DNA from 3 places in the Bacillus sp. LQ16 genome. Region 1 is predicted to be linked to each of the others. Evidence: riboswitches for the same ligand, from Rfam matches in the RefSeq annotation. Region 1 holds a riboswitch; each other region holds the start of a gene.
The links. A riboswitch is a leader RNA that binds a small molecule or an ion and turns the genes downstream of it on or off. The one in region 1 is predicted to bind S-adenosylmethionine.
Positions count from the first base shown of each region.

Region 2: it holds a riboswitch for S-adenosylmethionine, as region 1 does, so the genes downstream of both, AC3EMB_RS24665 (methionine ABC transporter ATP-binding protein) here and AC3EMB_RS01010 (MetQ/NlpA family ABC transporter substrate-binding protein) in region 1, are expected to answer to the same signal.
Region 3: it holds a riboswitch for S-adenosylmethionine, as region 1 does, so the genes downstream of both, mtnK (S-methyl-5-thioribose kinase) here and AC3EMB_RS01010 (MetQ/NlpA family ABC transporter substrate-binding protein) in region 1, are expected to answer to the same signal.

Region 1 is NZ_CM173491.1:172,173-176,931, forward strand. Features, by position in the region: gene AC3EMB_RS01005 (methionine ABC transporter ATP-binding protein) at 1-810, opposite strand, end outside; gene AC3EMB_RS01010 (MetQ/NlpA family ABC transporter substrate-binding protein) at 823-1,635, opposite strand; SAM riboswitch class I at 1,721-1,835, opposite strand; gene AC3EMB_RS01015 (NAD(P)-dependent alcohol dehydrogenase) at 1,915-2,823, opposite strand; gene AC3EMB_RS01020 (DUF6612 family protein) at 2,981-3,745, shown strand; gene AC3EMB_RS01025 (FAD-binding oxidoreductase) at 3,812-4,759, shown strand, end outside.
Region 2 is NZ_CM173491.1:4,846,381-4,851,139, reverse strand. Features, by position in the region: gene AC3EMB_RS24690 (arsenate reductase family protein) at 1-172, shown strand, start outside; gene gcvH (glycine cleavage system protein GcvH) at 214-597, shown strand; gene AC3EMB_RS24680 (toprim domain-containing protein) at 1,088-1,432, shown strand; gene AC3EMB_RS24675 (thioredoxin family protein) at 1,436-1,744, shown strand; gene AC3EMB_RS24670 (hypothetical protein) at 1,897-2,241, shown strand; SAM riboswitch class I at 2,367-2,474, shown strand; gene AC3EMB_RS24665 (methionine ABC transporter ATP-binding protein) at 2,653-3,678, shown strand; gene AC3EMB_RS24660 (methionine ABC transporter permease) at 3,671-4,336, shown strand; gene metQ (methionine ABC transporter substrate-binding lipoprotein MetQ) at 4,360-4,759, shown strand, end outside.
Region 3 is NZ_CM173491.1:3,950,690-3,955,448, reverse strand. Features, by position in the region: gene AC3EMB_RS19765 (aminotransferase class I/II-fold pyridoxal phosphate-dependent enzyme) at 1-938, opposite strand, end outside; gene AC3EMB_RS19760 (carbon-nitrogen family hydrolase) at 953-1,816, shown strand; SAM riboswitch class I at 1,888-2,029, shown strand; gene mtnK (S-methyl-5-thioribose kinase) at 2,120-3,301, shown strand; gene mtnA (S-methyl-5-thioribose-1-phosphate isomerase) at 3,298-4,359, shown strand; gene AC3EMB_RS19745 (YvrJ family protein) at 4,427-4,588, shown strand; gene AC3EMB_RS19740 (3-hydroxybutyrate dehydrogenase) at 4,619-4,759, opposite strand, start outside.

The sequences.
Region 1 (4,759 bases):
GCCAATAAATGAAAGTGTTACAATTTCTCCAGTATTCTGTAGTTCTTTCTGTACCTCTTCTGGAATTTTAGCTGCAAAGGCGCTATTTACAAATTTCTTCGTTGTTACATGTTGTGGGTTTGTGAAAATATCTTTCACAGTCCCGCTTTCGACTACAGATCCATGTTCCATAACGGCAACGCGGTCGCATATACGTTGGATAACGTTCATTTCGTGTGTAATGAGTAAAATCGTAATTCCAATTTCTTCGTTAATCTTTAATAACAAATCAAGAATAGAATCAGTTGTTTCTGGATCTAAAGCGCTCGTTGCTTCATCACTTAATAACACTTCAGGCTCATGTGATAGTGCACGTGCAATTGCAACGCGCTGTTTTTGACCGCCAGAAAGTTCACTTGGATAAGCATCTTTTCGATTGAAAAGATCGACAATGCGTAAATATTTTTCTACCCTTTTTTTAATTTCCGCTTTTGGAATGCCAGCAAGGCGTAAAGGTAATGCAATGTTTTCATAGATGGTAACAGTTTTAAGTAAATTGAATCCTTGAAAGATCATTCCGATTTTTTGTCTCGCTTTTGCTAGTTCTTTTGTCGATAACGTTGTTAAGTCTTGTTCGTTTACAATGATATTTCCTGTCGTTGGTTTTTCTAATAAATTTACACATCGAATCAATGTGCTTTTACCAGCGCCGCTATACCCAATGATTCCAAATACCTCGCCTTTTTCTACTTTAAGGGAAGTAGACTTAAGAGCCTCAACAGTCCCTTTTTTTGTTGAAAATACTTTGGATATGTTTTTTAATTCAATCATTATCGTCAGCTCCTACCAAGATGGTAAAACTGAACCATCAAATTTTTTCTCGATAAACTCTTTTACTTCTTTAGATTGATAAGCTTTCTTTAATTTATTTACAACGGCATCATCTTTATTTTCAGTACGAACAACGACCCAGTTCACATATGGTGAATCTTTTCCTTCGCGGAAAATAGAATCTTTCGCCGGACTTAATTTTGCACCTAATGCAAAGTTTGTGTTAATTGCAGCTGCGTTCACTTCACTTAGTTGCGTTGGTAATTGAGATGCCTCTAATTCGACAATCTTTAATTTTTTTGGATTTTCAATTACATCTTTTGCAGTCGCTTTTTCTGTAGCCTTTGGATCAACTTTTAAAACCCCTGCTTTTTCAAATAATTTTAAAGCTCGCAGTTCATTCGTTGGGTCATTTGGTACAGCAATTGCATCGCCCTCTTTTAAGTCTTTTACATCTTTTATATCTTTAGAATATACACCCATAGGGAATGTTACTGTTGAAAATACTTCAGCTAATTTCATATTGCGTTCAGCTTTAAATACATCTAAATACGATTTTGTTTGGTAGCTATTTACATCAAGGCTTTTTTCATCTAAAGATACGTTTGGCGCTACATAATCATTAAATACTTTTATGTCAATTTCCAGACCATCTTTTGCTGCAACTTCTTTTACCTTTTCAAAAATTTGTTCATGCGGCCCACCTGTTACACCGACAGTAATCTTTTTCTCGTCTAATGCTTTTACCTCTTTATCTGAACTCGCGCTACATGCGCCTAATAATAATACTGCTCCGCTTACAATGCTTAATAATACCTTTTTCATCTATAAATCCCCCTTCATATACGTTCCAAAATAAAAAGCACCTCCCAAAAATAAGAGAGGTGCCGAATAGACGAAATAGATTCCTCTCTTATCTTCCAAAACGAAAACTCGTTTTGCAGGAATTAGCACCTTAGCTTATACGTCATAAGCTCGGTTGCCGGGCATCATCGGGCCAGTCCCTCCGCCACTCTTGATAAGAGTATGTGTATGTAGTTTTGAATATGGTACTAATAGTAAATCTTACAAAAAGAATTGTCAATGATATTTTCAGAATATATTTTATTTTAAGGTAATCGAAACATTTCCTTTCTTATGGCCCATTTCTACATACGTATGGGCTTCTACAACTTCTTCTAATCGGTAAGTTCTATCAATAACAGGTTTTAGCTTTTCTGTTTCAGCTAGTTGTTTTAGTAGGTTCATATCTTCTTTACTGACTTTTGCCATCATTCCGTTCACAGATACATATTTTCCATTAGACATTAATGCATCTGTACAAAGAGACTTTTTATATTTTCCAACTGCGTCAAATATAATATCGTAGTGATCGCCCCGCTTAGTAAAATCTTCTTTCATATAATCAATTACGTTGTCTGCCCCTAAAGCTGTTACTAAATCGAAATTCGAACTACTACAAATGGCTGTGACAGTCGCCCCGAAGTATTTCGCAAGTTGTACGGCAGCTGTCCCTACTGACCCAGAGGCGCCGTATATAAGTACTCGTTGCCCTTTTTTTATCTGTCCTTTTCTAAGGAAGTGCAATGCTGAAGTTCCGCCAAAAGGAATAACGGCAGCTTCTTCATATGTCACATTGGTAGGTTTTAATGCTATTAATCCACTTTCATGCACGCATGTGTATTCCGCATAACCACCAAGGTTTAGTTCTGTTAATGCAAAAACTGGATCTCCTTTTTTAAATTGTGTTACATCTGATCCAATGTCTTCGATTTCACCGGATAACTCTACGCCAAGTATAGGTTTTCTCGGTTTTCTGAAACCTAATATGATCCGCATAGGAATCCAAAATAAGAGGGGGCTATTAAAGCCACGTATTCTACAATCTCCAGTCGATACACTTGTTGCGTGAATTTTAACTAATACTTCATTTTTCTTAGGTTTAGGTTTTTCTATATTTTGAAGCTGGAGAACATTAGGTGGTCCATACTTTGTGCAAATAATAGCTTTCATAATGACCTCCTGAAATGAGTTGTTATTATTTACATCATATTTAAACTTTTTCTCAAACATGTTGCTATATAGGAAATAAATTTAAAGAAGAATATTACGAATTATATAGATTTCATAGGAAAAGAGATGATATTATTTTTGGGAAGGAGGGGACGTTATGAAAAAATTTATTTTAATTTCAAGTTTAGTACTTGCAGTCGGTCTAGGAGTAGGGTGTAGTAATGAGAAAACAAAAAAGACTGATGAGCCGAAAAAAGAAGCTGTGCAGAAAGAAAAGGAATTAACAGCGAAGGATGTTTTCAATAAAGCGAATGAAGCTTTTAAAAACGAAGAAAATGTAACGATGACATATGATGTGGGAATAAAGGCTGAAGGAACAGAGATGAATGTAATAAAGGCCAAAATGCAATTAGAGCCGAAGCAAAAAAATTCTCGTTCTGAAATGAATGTTTCTGGTACAGAGGTTGTTGTTTATGATGTGGGTGGCAAAATTGCTGGTCAGTTGAAAAATCCTAATACGGGTGAAGTGATGTCTGTACCAGAGGAACAATTAAATGCTAACGGAATGAATGCGACTCAAGGAATGGTAGATAATTTAGAGATTCCATCGGAAATTTTAAATAAAGTGAAGATGGAGAAAAGTGGAGATAATTATAAGCTGAAGTTTGCATTAAAAGGGCAAGAGACAGAGAGTATGTTAGCTAGTATGGATGAAAAGCAGAAACAAATGCTACAAGGCCAAAATGCAAAGATAGAAGAAATAGATGGAGAATATATTATTACAAAAGATTTTAAATATGAATCAGCAAAGATAGATATGGTTATGAGTAGCAATGGTGAGGATAAAGCGCACATTATTACGGATGCGAAGTTTACATCGTATGATAAATTTGATCCAATACAATTGCCAGCAGCAAAGTAATCACTGTCAAGAGAGGTACCTGAAAGAACGGGTATCTCTTTTTGTTGCTAATAAGGAGAGTGTCCTTTGAAAAAAAGAAAGATAGTAGTGGTCATTGTCGCATATACGGTTTTGCTTGCAACGTCTGTACATACGTATAAAAAACAAATTGATCATCCTATTATGAGTGATGTAGGTAAATTGCTTCCGACAAAAATAAAACGTGTTGAAAGTGCTACGGAAGAGCACTCGTTAATAAAATTAGTGCGAGATGCAAAAGTTTCAGGAGAGAAAATTTCCATTGCAGGCATGCAACATAGCCAAGGAGGACAGACATATTATCCGAATGGCACGATGCTCGATATGAAAGGATATAATAAAATATTAGAATTCGATCCAGAGAAGAAGCGTATTACAGTTCAAAGTGGTGTCACGTGGAATGATATTCAGAAGAAAATAAATCCATATGGCCTTGCGGTACAGGTCATGCAGTCTCAAAATATTTTTACTGTTGGTGGTTCATTAAGTGTAAATGTACATGGGCGTGATATTCGTCATGAGGCACTAATTGATACAGTAGATTCATTTAGATTGTTAATGGCAGATGGCACGGTACGTAATGTAAGTAGAGAAGAAAATGCAGAGTTATTTCCATATGTCATTGGGGGTTACGGTTTATTTGGAGTTATTTTAGATGTGACGCTGAAGTTAACAGATGATGAATTATATGAAATGCACACGAGAATGATAGATTATAAAGAATACGCATCTTATTTCAAAGAGAAAGTGAAAAGAGATGAGAATGTTCGTATGCACTTAGCGCGTATTTCTGTTGCTCCAAATTCATTTTTAAAAGAGATGTATGTGACGGATTATACTTTGGCACAAAATCAAAATATGAGAGAAGAGTACAGTGAATTAAAGGAAGAAAATATTATAGCTGCACCTAAATTTTTACTTGGGTTATCACGTTATAGTGATTGGGGAAAGAATACATTTTGGGATATACAAAGAGGTTATTTTGAACGTACAGAT
Region 2 (4,759 bases), 710 kb from region 1:
CCGTGAACTTGGTCTGAAAGATAAGTTGAAAGATGCAAGCGAAGACGAAATGTATGAGCTTTTAGCATCTGATGGCATGTTGATCAAACGTCCAATTGTAACAGATGGAACGAATGTAACACTTGGTTTTAACGAAGAGCAGTTTGAAAGTGTGTGGAAAAAGTACCAATAAGGTATTTTTACATAATTAATACATTCACTGGAGGTACAGTCATGAGCATTCCAAATAATTTACGTTACTCTGAAGAACACGAATGGGTAAAAACTGAAGGTAATGAAGTTGTTATCGGTATCACTCACTTTGCACAAGGTGAGCTAGGTGATATCGTATTCGTTGAACTTCCTGAAGTAGGTGCAACAATCGAAGCTGACGAGCCATTCGGAAGCGTAGAATCTGTTAAAACAGTTTCTGAGTTATACGCACCTGTAAGCGGTAAAGTTGTAGCAGTAAACGAAGAATTAAGTGACCAACCAGAACTTGTTAACGAATCTCCATACGAGGGTGCATGGATGGTTAAAGTTGAACTTTCTGATGCAAGCCAAGTTGAGAAGTTATTAACTGCAGAAAAATATGCAGAAATGACAAACCAAGACTAATTATAGTCGACTAAAGGACAGCCTTTGTGCTGTCCTTTTTTATTTTGTGTAAAATAATGAATGTAGAATCATATACTAATTATCGTGTAGGAGAACGTTTTTTGAAAAAACTTTTTCGTTTAATCTTTATGCAGGTCTAGCCGTTTTTGTTTTTCGTTGTCTAGCTCCAGCGACTAGATTGTTCGGTGGCTTCGCTTCTTCCTACAAGGCAAAAAGCGCCTCTACGTCAGAAGCTCCATCCCCCTCACAATCTAAATGAGCCGCTTGCGCTTTTCATTGTCTAGCTCCAACTCCTAGCCCTTCATGTCTAAGAACCTTCCGCACGAGAAGACAAAAAGCGTCTTCTGTACGGAAGAACCTTAGCCAACAGGGCTAAACAGTCGGTTTCGCTTTTCTTTTGCAAAAATAAACAGGAAACAACATGAAAATAACGAATATACTATATACTAAGTTCAAGGTTGTATAGTATATGGTGATCGGGTGATGACATATGATTTATGTGGAAAAAGTCATTATTGTAGAAGGTACATCAGATAGAAGAAAGATTGAATCTATTATTCGTGAACCAGTGGAAATTGTTTGTACAAATGGTACAATTGGTTTGTCGAAAATGGATGAGCTCGTTGATCAGTTTTTTGATAAGGAAGTGTATGTGCTAGTGGATGCTGATGATGCTGGAGAAAAGTTAAGGAAACAATTTCGAAAAGAATTTCCGCAAGCCGAGCATATCTATATTGATCGCTCGTACCGAGAAGTGGCAACTGCGCCATCTACACACTTAGCAAATGTATTATGGGGAGCCGACATTGACGTTTATACAGAATATTTACGGTAAGGAATGATAGAAGTGATCGATTGGACAGGAGCCGAAGCTACAGCCCTAATAGAGAATGAAGAAAAAACAGTGTTATATGTATATACTCCAATGTGTGGAACATGCCAATTAGCAAAAAAGATGTTAACAGTCGTTGAGATGACAATTGAAGGCCTCAAAATTGGGATGTTAGATTTAAATTATGCTCCGCATTTAGCGAAAGAGTATGGGATTGAAAGTGTACCTTGTTTACTTGTTTTTGAAAATGGGACACTGATGAAGAAGATATATGCATTTCATTCGGTTGAATATTTATATACGGAATTAAAGTAGGCGGCAAAATTTTTGCCGCCTCGACATATTTCTTGGGAAATATGTCGAGATGCAGGATGGATACAGTATTTGTCGAGCGAAAATAACAGGATTGCTCTTTAGTGAGAGGGAATGGTATGTAATAGAAAGTGATATGAAGGATGTGATTTAGGGTGAGATTATATTCTTTGCTTCAATCATTTGTAAATTACGCTAATGGTCAATATCATTTAGAGCCACTTTTAAGACAAGAAGAAAAAACTGTTAATTTCCGCTTTAGAGATGAAAGTTGTTCGTTACAAATTTCAAGAGATTATATAGAGCTGGTACATGAGGAAAGAGGAACGGAACAAATCATTTGCTTAGACGAAAAGGATATAGAACAATTGGTGAATGGAAATGTACGATTGCAAATGTTAATGAATGATGGACGTGTACAATATTCAGGAACGTACCGAACGATGTTATTAGTGGAATCGATGTTTCATATATGTAAACCGATGTCAGTAGGTGCTTAAAATTCTGAAGTTTCATTTTTTACGAAAATTTCTGTTGACATGGTGAGTGTATATTGATACAATTCAAGTCATAAAATATAGACAATTTCATAAATTTCAAATCAGACGAAAATTGAATCTGATTTCTCTTATCAAGAGAGGTGGAGGGACTGTGCCCTGTGAAGCCCGGCAACCGTCAACTTATGTTGAAATGGTGCCAATTCCTGCAAAGCGAATGCTTTGAGAGATGAGAGAGAGGGATAATGTTGTTATATACGCATATAAACCTTTCTGCTTCTCTAAAGCAGAAAGGTTTTTTTATTGTTTGAATGTGGAGGACATTCAAATAATAAAAGTAATGATAACAGTGGACTACACGCATTAAAAATAAAAAATTGCGGAGTCGACCTAAACAAAAAAGGGGTGAACATCATGATTCTATTAGAGAATGTAAGGAAAATATATAAGGCGAAAAGCGGTGATGTCACTGCTGTAGATAACGCCAATTTAAAAATAGAAAAAGGCGAAATATTTGGTGTTATCGGATATAGCGGCGCTGGGAAAAGTTCTTTAATCAGATTGTTTAATCAGTTAGAGAAACCGACTTCTGGCCAAATTACAATTGCGAATCGTGTTATATCAGCAATTACAGGAAGTGAACTTCGTAAGGCAAGGCAAGAAATCGGAATGATTTTTCAGCACTTCAACTTACTTTGGTCACGAACTGTACGTGAAAATATAGAGTTTCCACTTGAAATTGCAGGTGTTGATAAAACGAAGAGAAGAAAACGTGTTGATGAATTAATTCATCTTGTTGGATTAGAAGGAAGAGGAGACGCGTACCCATCTCAGCTGAGCGGGGGACAAAAACAACGCGTTGGGATTGCAAGAGCATTAGCTAACAACCCACAAGTACTTTTATGTGATGAGGCAACGTCAGCTCTTGATCCAGAAACGACAGATCAAATTTTGGATTTACTATTAGACATTAATAAGCGCCTTGGTTTAACAATTGTACTCATTACACATGAGATGCACGTAATTCGAAAGATTTGTAATCGAGTGGCGGTAATGGAGAGAGGAAAGATTGTAGAAACGGGTCCAGTACTTGATGTATTCCGTAATCCGAAGCAAGATATTACGAAACGATTTGTACAGCAGTTAACAGATTCTGAAGATACAAATGAAACGATTGAAAGTTTAATTGAAAAATATCCAGATGGAAAAGTGATTCGTTTGCAGTTTATCGGTGAGGCTGTAGAAAGACCAGTGCTTCAACGATTGATGCAACGCAGTGATATAGAAGTTAGCATTTTGCAAGGAAATATCGCACAAACGAATAACGGTTCTTACGGTAGTTTAGTTGTTCATTTAAATGGTGAGGAAACAGCGATCCAGCAAGCAATAGAAGGAATTCATCAAGATCAAGTAGAGCTGGAGGTGATTGCACATGGATAAGTTACTCGCAAATGTTGATTGGAATCAAATGTTAGAAGCAACTGGTGAAACGTTATATATGACGGCAATCGCAGCTCTTGCGACATTTGTTTTAGGACTAATTTTAGGATTGTTACTCTTCATGACAGCGAAAGATAATTTATGGGAAAACAAATCAATTAATACGGTGATTGGAGCATTCGTAAACATATTCCGTTCTATACCGTTCATCATTTTAATTATTTTATTAATCCCATTCACAAAGATTCTTCTTGGAACAATTCTTGGAGCAAGTGCAGCGCTGCCAGCTTTAATTATTGGAGCGGCACCATTCTACGCGAGAATGGTTGAAATCGCACTTCGCGAAATTGATAAAGGTGTAATTGAAGCTTCAAAAGCAATGGGAGCAAAAACAAGCACAATTATTTTAAAAGTATTGATTCCAGAATCGTTACCAGCATTAGTATCTGGTATTACAGTTACGACAATTGCTTTAGTAGGCTATACAGCAATGGCGGGAGTTGTTGGTGCTGGTGGTCTTGGAACACTTGCTTACTTAGAAGGATTCCAGAGAGGGAATAACGATGTAACAATCGTTGCGACAATTTGTGTATTACTAGTTGTATTTTTAATTCAGTGGATTGGTGATAGTTTAACGACTCGAATAGATAAACGATAATAAAAAACGGGAGGATGTTTCAAATGAAAAAATTATTACTTACGGCACTTATTTCAACTTCAATTTTTGGTTTAGCTGCTTGTGGCGGGAAAGATAAAGATGAAAAGAAACTTGTTGTTGGTGCTTCTAACGTACCGCACGCTGAAATTTTAGAAAAGGCAAAACCGTTACTTGAGAAAAAAGGAATTGAGTTAGAAATTAAAAAATTCCAAGACTACGTATTACCAAATAAATCGTTAGCGGATAAGGATTTAGATGCAAACTACTTCCAACACATTCCGTATTTAGAAAAAGAAATTAAAGATAAAAAATATGACTTTGAAGTAGCAGGAAAAATTCATTTAGAGCCAATTGGTGTATATTCTCAAAAATATAAGAGCTTAAAAGAACTTCCGGACGGTGCAACAATCATTATGAGTAATT
Region 3 (4,759 bases), 1.6 Mb from region 1:
GAGTGACAAGCTGAAATAAGAGCGTTTCTCCGAGTTTCGTAACTATTTACAAGATCTACTACACAAGACTGTGAACTTAATAGTGCTTCGCGAGCAGCATCTTGAATTGCACCAAAAATACTAACATACATATGATCTTGCAATAGGTTAATGGTTTCGATGACACTTTCATTTCCAACTGCAAAAGCAATACGCCAGCCAGCCATATTGAAAGTTTTTGATAACGTGTAAATTTCAATTCCTATATCTTTCGCACCATCTGCTTGCAAGAAACTAACAGGTTTTTGACCATCAAATCCGATAGCACCGTAAGCGAAATCGTGAACAACTAATATATTATGTTTATTAGCAAAATGAATGGTTGTATCAAAAAAATCCTTTGATGCAGTAGCACCTGTAGGGTTATTTGGATAGTTTAAAAACATTAACTTTGCCCGTTCAGCGATAGAGTCGTCAATTTTTTTATAATCCGGTAAAAAATGATTTTCTGCAATAAGCGGCATGGTTTCAAAGTGTGCCTTTGCTAAGGCAACCCCAGATAAATAATCTGGATAGCCTGGATCCGGAACGAGAATTGTATCACCAGGATTTGTAAAACAAATTGGTAATTCTACTAGTCCAGCCTTCCCACCAAACAAAATAGCAACTTCAGTTTTTGGGTTTAATTCGACGCCGTATTCACGTTTATAGAATGTAGTCACGGCTTCCTTTAAGCTTTCATGTCCGCGAAATGGCGGATATTTATGATGAATGGTCTTTTCGGCAGCATCTTGTAAAGCTTTTACGATATGCTGCGGTGTTGGTTGATCTGGATTACCTTGACCTAGATTAATAACATCGTGACCAGCTGCAACGACTTTGTTAACTTTTGCAACAAGTGAAGCGAAAAATTGTGTTGGCAATGATGTTACTATCTCAGAAGGTTGAAATAATTTCATACTTTCCACCTCTTTTGAAAGTTGTTACAATTCTAGTGACAAATGATATAATCTTTCCAGTATTTTGTAAAGAAAAAAATAAGAATGGGGCTGAAAAAATGAAAGTCGCATGTATTCAAATGGATATTGTTTTTGGAGATGTAGAAAAAAATATTGAGAATGCTAAAAATAAAATAAGCGAAGCTATGAAGGAAAGGCCAGATGTTATCGTCTTACCAGAACTATGGACAACAGGATATGATTTAACGAGACTTTCTGAAATTGCAGATAGGGATGGAGTGGAAACGAAAGAAAAGTTAATAGGATGGGCGAAGCAATATGATGTACATATTGTTGGTGGTTCTATAGCAAAGCAAACAGAGCAAGGCGTTACAAATACGATGTATGTTGTAAATAATGAAGGACAGCTAGTCAACGAATATAGTAAAGTACATTTATTTCAGCTTATGGATGAACATAAATATTTAATAGCCGGTAATGGTACGGGCGAATTTAAGCTGGATGATGTTGAATGCGCTGGAACAATTTGTTATGATATTCGTTTTCCAGAGTGGATGCGTGTCCATACTGCTAAAGGGGCAAAAGTATTATTTGTTGTAGCTGAATGGCCATTAGTTCGTTTAGCACATTGGCGTTTGCTATTGCAAGCAAGAGCAGTTGAAAATCAGTGTTATGTTGTTGCATGTAATAGAGCAGGAAAGGATCCAAATAATGTATTTGCGGGTCATTCTTTAATTGTGGACCCTTGGGGTGAAGTTGTAGTAGAGGCGAATGAAGAGGAATCAATTTTATTTGGAGAGCTTGAATTCGAGAAAATTAAAGAAGTACGTAAAGGAATTCCAGTTTTTGCGGATCGCCGTCCAGAATTATACAAATAAAATGTTGACAAGTGATTTTTATTCTTGGTATAGTCTTCAACATAAAGTTAAAAATTCAAAAAATTATACAACTCTTATCAAGAGCAGGTGGAGGGATTTGGCCCGATGAAGCCCAGCAACCGACCGTAATACCATTGTGAAATGGGGCGTTTATTACGCCAAAAGGCACGGTGCTAATTCCAGCAGAAAGTAAAACTTTCTGGCAGATAAGAGGGGAGAAGATAAACTTCAAACCTCTTTCTTAGTGGAAAGAGGTTTTTCTATGTTAGAAAAACCTCTGAATTTAAAAAGGGGGAGAAGACGATGGGATATTATTCATTAACAGAAATAACAGCTGTACAATATGCGAAAGATCATGGCTATTTTGAAGCGAAGGCAAATGTCGTTTGTCATGAAATTGGAGACGGAAACTTAAATTACGTGTTCAAATTAGATGATGGAGAGAAATCAATTATAATAAAACAAGCACTGCCTTATGCGAAAGTAGTTGGTGAAAGCTGGCCATTGTCTATAAAAAGAGCAACGATTGAAAGCAAGGCATTACAAATTTTTGCGCAGTATGTACCGGATTATGTTCCAGTAGTGTACAGTCATGATGAAGAGTTAGCGATAACGGTAATAGAAGACTTATCAAGACTAACAATTACAAGAAAAGGATTAATAGACGGAGAAGAATATCCGCTTTTATCCCAGCATATCGGCCGTTTTCTAGCACATGTTTTATTTTACACTTCAGATTTTGGTTTACAGTCAGAAGAGAAGAGGGTACTAGAAGGTACCTTTGTAAATCCGGACCTTTGTAAAATTACAGAGGATTTAGTGTTTACAGATCCGTTTGGACATTATGATACAAATGATTATGAGCCAGATTTACAGCTCGTGGTTGATGAACTTTGGAGTGATAAAACTTTAAAACTAAAAGTAGCACAATATAAATATAAGTTCTTAACAAGAAAAGAAACTCTTATTCATGGTGATTTACATACTGGTAGTATTTTTTCGTCACCTTCTGAAACGAAAGTGATTGATCCAGAATTTGCGACATATGGCCCATTTGGATTTGACATAGGTCAATTTATTGCAAATCTATTATTAAATGCTTTATCTAGAGAAGAAGAGAAAAGAAGTGTACTATTTTTCCATATAGAAAAGACGTGGAGTTATTTTGTAGAAACTTTTACAAAGTTATGGATTGGAGAAGGTGTAGAAGCATATACGAAAGAAAAACAATGGTTACCAATTATTTTGCAAAATATCTTTACTGATGCAGTTGGATTTGCCGGATGTGAACTGATTCGTAGAACAATTGGTTTAGCTCATGTAGCAGATTTAGATGAAATAGAAAATAAAGAAACAAGAATTCAAGCTAAGAAACAAGCGCTATCCTTAGGTAAAGAACTAATAAAATATGAATCTAAAAGTGCTGATATTCAACTGTTTCGAACATTATTTCAACAGACAGTTTCAGGGGGCGTAAAAGCGTGAGTACAATTGTTACTGTTCCGAGATCTGTAAGCTGGAAAGGTGATGCAATTGCGGTATTAAATCAAACGAAATTGCCGCATAGCACAGAATACAAAACATTGACGACTATTGAAGAGGTTTGGAAAAGCATCGTAATGTTAGAAGTACGAGGAGCGCCTGCAATTGGAATTGTAGCTGCATTTGGCTTGGCGCTTGCATCAAAAAAATATAAAACTGTACATATTGAAGAATTTCAAAAGAAGTTTAATAGAGATTGTAATTATTTAGGAACGTCACGCCCGACAGCAGTAAATTTATTTTGGGCAATTGATCGTATGAGAGAATCTATTCGAGAGATTACTACAATAAAAGAAGCACAAAAAACATTAGAAGAAGAAGCGCTTCGCATTCAGCAGGAAGATGAAGAGGTGTGCCGAAATATTGGGGAATATGCGTTAACATGTTTTAAAGATGGCGATAATATTTTAACAATCTGTAACGCTGGAAGTATCGCAACTGCCAGATATGGAACTGCATTAGCTCCCTTTTATATTGGAAAAGAGAAAGGTGTGCGTTTACATGCATATGCGTGTGAAACGAGACCAGTTTTACAAGGTGGTCGCTTAACGACCTGGGAATTGAAGCAAGCAAATATTGATGTGACCCTTATTACAGATAATACTGCAGCTCATGCTATTCAAACGAAAGAAATAAATGCAATTATTGTAGGGGCGGATCGAATTGTCGCAAATGGAGATACGGCAAATAAAATAGGGACAATGAATTTAGCTATTTTAGCAAAGCACTTTGATATCCCATTTTATGTTGCTGCACCACTGTCAACATTTGATGTTAGGAAAGAAACTGGAGCCGAAATAATTATTGAAGAAAGAGATGAAACAGAAGTTACGAAAATCTTTGGAAAACAAGTAGCACCAATTGGAACGAATGTTTATAACCCTGCATTTGACGTAACACCGAACGAATTAATTACAGGAATTATTACTGAGAAAGGTATTATAAGCGGGGATTATAAACGAGAAATTGCATCATTATTTGAAAAACAGGCTAATACATAATAGCTTGTTTTTTTATGCCTAAATGCATTGTTTTCTCTTACTTATATAATGAAAGGAGGAGAAGAGGATGGAAGAGTGGATCAAGATGATAGGTAATGTAGGGTTTCCAATTGTTGTAACATTATATTTACTCCACCGTATTGAAAGTAAATTAGAGGGGGTAATTGTTGCAATTGAGAAGCTCCCGCGGCAATTACTAAAGTACGAAGATCCTCGCAATAAAAAATAAAGTTTGCTCTTCTTGAGCAAACTTTATTTTTTATTGAGCAGTATAGCCACCATCGATAACGACAGCTTGACCAGTAATACCTTTAGCTTTTTCACTCGCTAAAAACATAGCATAATCAGCGATTTCTTGTACTTGTAATAAGCGCTTTTGTGGGACAAGTGGATAAATAAC